2 regions of the Tenacibaculum sp. IB213877 genome follow, and region 1 is predicted to be linked to the other one. Evidence: riboswitches for the same ligand, from Rfam matches in the RefSeq annotation. Region 1 holds a riboswitch; the other holds the start of a gene.
The links. A riboswitch is a leader RNA that binds a small molecule or an ion and turns the genes downstream of it on or off. The one in region 1 is predicted to bind S-adenosylmethionine.
Positions count from the first base shown of each region.

Region 1 (2,408 bases):
AGTAGAGGCTACTAGTGGAAATACAGGTATTGCTCTAGCTTTAATGGCAAAAGTACTTGGTGTTAATATGGTTTTAGTAATGCCTGAACACGCAACAGAAGAACGTGTAAAAACAATGAGAGCCTATGGTGCTAAAGTTATTTTAACCCCATCAGAACTAGGTATGGAAGGAGCTATTGATTATGCTTTAAAGATCAAATATGAAAAAGGATATTTCAGGTTAAATCAGTTTGATAATTTAGATAATCCAAAAGCACACTATTCTACTACAGGACCAGAAATATGGAAAGACACTAAAGGCCAAATCACTCATTTTGTTTCTGCAATGGGCACAACAGGAACTATTATGGGGGTTTCTGACTATTTAAAAGAACAGAACAAAAACATAGAAATCATTGGAGTTCAACCAAAAGAAGGAACTAGAATTCCAGGAATAAGAAAATGGTCTAAAGAATATTTACCTGCAATATTTAAACCTCAAAAAATAAATCAAATTTTAGAAATAAATCAAGAAGAAGCAAAAGAAGGAACTCTAAAATTAGCTCAAGAAGAAGGCATTTTTGCAGGTATGAGCAGTGGTGGAGCTTTTATTTCTGCTCTTAAAATAGCAAAGTCAATAGAAAAAGGAGTAGTTGTAGCAATTGTTTGCGATAGAGGTGATCGTTATTTATCCTCAGATTTATTTAATTAGATTGTGAAAACATAAAAAAAGTTTGTTTATTTGTAACCACAAATTAGTTCATTAATTTATTTGATGTTATCAAGAAAGGTGGAGGGATTAGACCCTTTGAAGCCTTAGCAACCCTTTGAAAAACAAAGAAGGTGCTAAATTCTACTGTAAAATACAGAGAGATAACGGAAAGATTTTTTACTTCTCTTTTCCTGATAACATTATAATTACACTATCAGGAATGGTCAACATTTATTCAGAAATACAAAAAAGAATTCTCGTGCTCGACGGTGCCATGGGAACAATGCTTCAGCAATATAATTTTACTGAAGAAGATTTTCGCGGTAAGCGGTTTAAAGAACATCCTTGTTCTTTAAAAGGGAACAACGACTTGTTATCTATTACACAACCAAAAGCAGTAAAAGAGGTACATTATAAATATTTTGCAGCAGGAGCAGATATTGTAGAAACCAATACTTTTTCCGGTACTACCATTGCTATGGCAGATTATCAAATGGAAAATTTGGTCTACGAACTCAATTATCAATCGGCAAAAATCGCCAAAGAAGTTGCTGATGAGTTTACAAAAAAAGAACCTCACAAACCACGTTTTGTTGCAGGCTCAATAGGCCCAACTAACCGAACAGCAAGCATGTCTCCAGATGTTAATGACCCTGGCTACAGAGCTATAACTTATAACGATCTTCGTATTGCATACAAACAACAAGCAGAAGCACTATTAGATGGTGGTGCCGATATTTTATTGGTTGAAACGGTTTTTGACACCCTAAATGCTAAAGCTGCTTTATTTGCTATTGAAGAAATAAAAGAAGAAAGAAATCTAAATGTTCCTGTAATGGTATCCGGAACTATCACAGATGCTTCCGGCAGAACTCTTTCTGGCCAAACTGCAGAAGCTTTTTTAATTTCAATTTCTCATATTCCTTTATTATCAGTTGGATTTAACTGTGCCCTAGGAGCAAATTTAATGCAACCTCATTTAGAAGCAATAGCTTCTAAAACAAACTTTGCTATTTCTGCACACCCTAATGCTGGATTACCCAATGCTTTTGGAGAATATGATGAATCACCCCAAGAAATGTCTGTACAAATAGAAGAGTATTTAAAGAAAAAACTTATCAATATTATAGGTGGTTGTTGTGGCACAACACCAAAACACATTACAGCAATTGCAGAAATAGCCGCTAAATACAAACCTAGAAAAATAAAAGAAACTGAACAATGGAGAGTGAGTGTATAAAGTACATGCAATTATCTGGCTTAGAACCCTTAATTATTACACCAGAAAGTAATTTTATTAATGTGGGTGAACGCACCAATGTAGCTGGGTCACGTAAATTTTTACGCTTAATAAAAGAAGAAAAATTTGACGAGGCTTTGGCTATTGCCCGAAATCAAGTAGATGGTGGAGCACAAATTATTGACATTAATATGGATGATGGCTTAATTGACGGAAAAGAAGCCATGGTTCGTTTTTTAAACTTAGTGGCATCCGAACCAGATATAGCTAGAGTTCCTATAATGATTGATAGCTCTAAATGGGAAATTATTGAAGCAGGGTTACAAGTTGTACAAGGTAAGTGTGTTGTAAATTCAATCAGCTTAAAAGAAGGAGAAGAAAAATTTATTTGGGAAGCAACCCAAATTAAACGTTATGGTGCAGCAGTTATAGTCATGGCCTTTGATGAAATAGGACAAGCAGATAATTACCAAAGAA
Region 1 covers NZ_JAXCHH010000013.1:60,214-62,621, reverse strand. Annotated here, with positions in the region: gene cysM (cysteine synthase CysM) at 1-691, shown strand, start outside; SAM riboswitch class I at 755-859, shown strand; gene SLH33_RS12555 (homocysteine S-methyltransferase family protein) at 912-1,931, shown strand; gene metH (methionine synthase) at 1,937-2,408, shown strand, end outside.

Region 2 (2,408 bases), on a different contig from region 1:
CCTCATCAGCTACACCAGCAGCTACTAAATTTTTAGCTATATGACGCGTTGCATAAGCTGCACTTCTATCTACTTTACTAGGGTCTTTTCCTGAAAATGCTCCACCACCGTGTGCTCCTTTTCCTCCGTATGTATCAACAATAATTTTTCTTCCAGTTAAACCTGTATCGCCATGTGGGCCCCCAATAACAAATTTTCCTGTTGGATTAATATGATATTTAATTTCTCCATTAAACAAAGCTTGAGTTTCTGGAGCTAATTTTGAAATTACTCTAGGAATTAATATCTCTTTGATATCCTTTCTGATTTTATCTAACATTTCTTCATCAGTTCCAAAATCATCGTGTTGTGTAGAAATCACTATAGCTTCAATGCGTTGTGGCACATTCTCATCAGAATACTCAATAGTTACTTGACTTTTTGCATCTGGTCGCAAATACGAAATTGCATCATTTTCTCTACGTAGAGCTGCTAATTCTTTTAATAACAAGTGTGATAAATCTAACGCTAAAGGCATGTAATTTTTAGTTTCATTTGTTGCATAACCAAACATCATTCCTTGGTCACCAGCACCTTGCTCTTCTTTTTTATCTCTATCTACTCCCCTATTGATATCATCAGATTGTTCGTGAATTGCAGAGAAAACTCCACAAGAGTTTCCATCAAACATATATTCACTCTTAGTATATCCAATTTTGTTGATCACATCACGAGCAATTTTTTGAACGTCTAAGTATACTTTTGATTTTACTTCTCCTGCTAAAACAACCTGACCTGTAGTTACAAGAGTTTCACAAGCTACTTTTGATTCTGAATCAAACGCTAAAAAATTATCAATTAATGCATCACTAATTTGATCAGCAACTTTATCAGGGTGTCCTTCTGATACACTTTCAGATGTAAAAAAATATGACATATTTACTTCTTTTAATTATTTGATTTAGTAAGATGTTGAAATGATAGCACGCAAAAGAAGTAATAAATTACCGCTTTAGCATTTTTTAATGAGGTTGCAATCAGATCAAATCTCTCCTCTATTTCAGCTTGCAAATTTATAATTAATCATTTAGTCTGTAAAAAAAATACGTTAAAATTTGGATTTTAATTTTTTCTTACTGAATATTTGTAAACACGAAGATCAATTACTTATTGACTATGTTATCAAGAAAGGTGGAGGGAATAGACCCGTTGAAACCTTAGCAACCCTTTGTTTTTAAAAAAATAAAGAAGGTGCTAAATTCTACCAAGCATTTTTTTGCATATGGATAGATAACACAACTGAAACTTTTACTTCTAAAAGTTTTTGTGCATTTCTTTTTAACATTTTTCTATTAAGTACATTCTGTTATGAATGCATTTGACTTTGGTTTTAATCTTTAATGTTTAATTCTAAATGTAAGAAAAATGAGTACACAAAAATTCGCAACAGACGCATTGCACGCAGGGCATGATGTAACCCAAACAAACGGAACAAGAGCTGTTCCTATTTACCAAACAACATCGTATGTTTTTAACAATTCAGAACACGCAGCCAATTTATTCTCTTTAAAAGAGTTAGGGTTTATTTACACCCGTTTAAACAATCCTACTAATCAAATTTTACAAGAACGTTTGGCTGCTTTAGAAGGCGGTATAGGAGCTGTGGTTTTTGCTTCTGGCACTTCTGCTATTGCTACCGGATTGTTAACTTTATTAAAATCAGGAGATCATATAGTAGCTTCAAGTAGTTTATACGGGGGCACCTATAACTTATTAAAAGTTACCTTACCTAGGTTAGGTATAACAACAACTTTTGTTGATGCTTCTAACCCTGAAAATTTTTCAAAAGCAGTTCAAGAAAATACTCGTGCTTTCTTTGTAGAGTCTTTAGGAAACCCAAAACTTGATGTTTTAGATTTACAAGCAATTAGTAAACATGCAAAACAAGCAAAAGTACCTTTTATTGTTGATAATACTATTGCAACTCCCGCATTGTTAAACCCTATAGAACATGGTGCTGATATAGTAATTCACTCTTTAACTAAATATATAGGAGGTCAAGGAAATTCTTTAGGAGGCGTAATTATTGACGCAGGAACATTTGATTGGGCCAACGGTAAGTTCCCTGAGTTTACTGAGCCTTCTCTCGGGTATCATGGTTTAAAGTATTATGAAACATTAGGCGCAGCATCCTATACTTTCAAACTGATATTAGAAGGATTGAGAGATTTTGGTGGAGCTTTAAGCCCAACAAATGCATTCCAAATCATTCAAGGATTAGAAACTCTAGAAGTTCGAATTCAACAACACAGTAAAAATGCTTTAGCACTCGCTAAATGGTTAGAAAAACAAGAAGAAGTAGCTTGGGTAAATTATCCTGGGTTAGAAAGCAGTAAATATAAATTTTTAGCAGATAAATATTTAACTAA
Region 2 covers NZ_JAXCHH010000004.1:517,250-519,657, forward strand. Annotated here, with positions in the region: gene metK (methionine adenosyltransferase) at 1-916, opposite strand, end outside; SAM riboswitch class I at 1,156-1,276, shown strand; gene SLH33_RS05845 (O-acetylhomoserine aminocarboxypropyltransferase/cysteine synthase family protein) at 1,405-2,408, shown strand, end outside.
Region 2: linked by a shared signal. The riboswitch ahead of SLH33_RS05845 (O-acetylhomoserine aminocarboxypropyltransferase/cysteine synthase family protein) and the one ahead of SLH33_RS12555 (homocysteine S-methyltransferase family protein) in region 1 are both predicted to bind S-adenosylmethionine.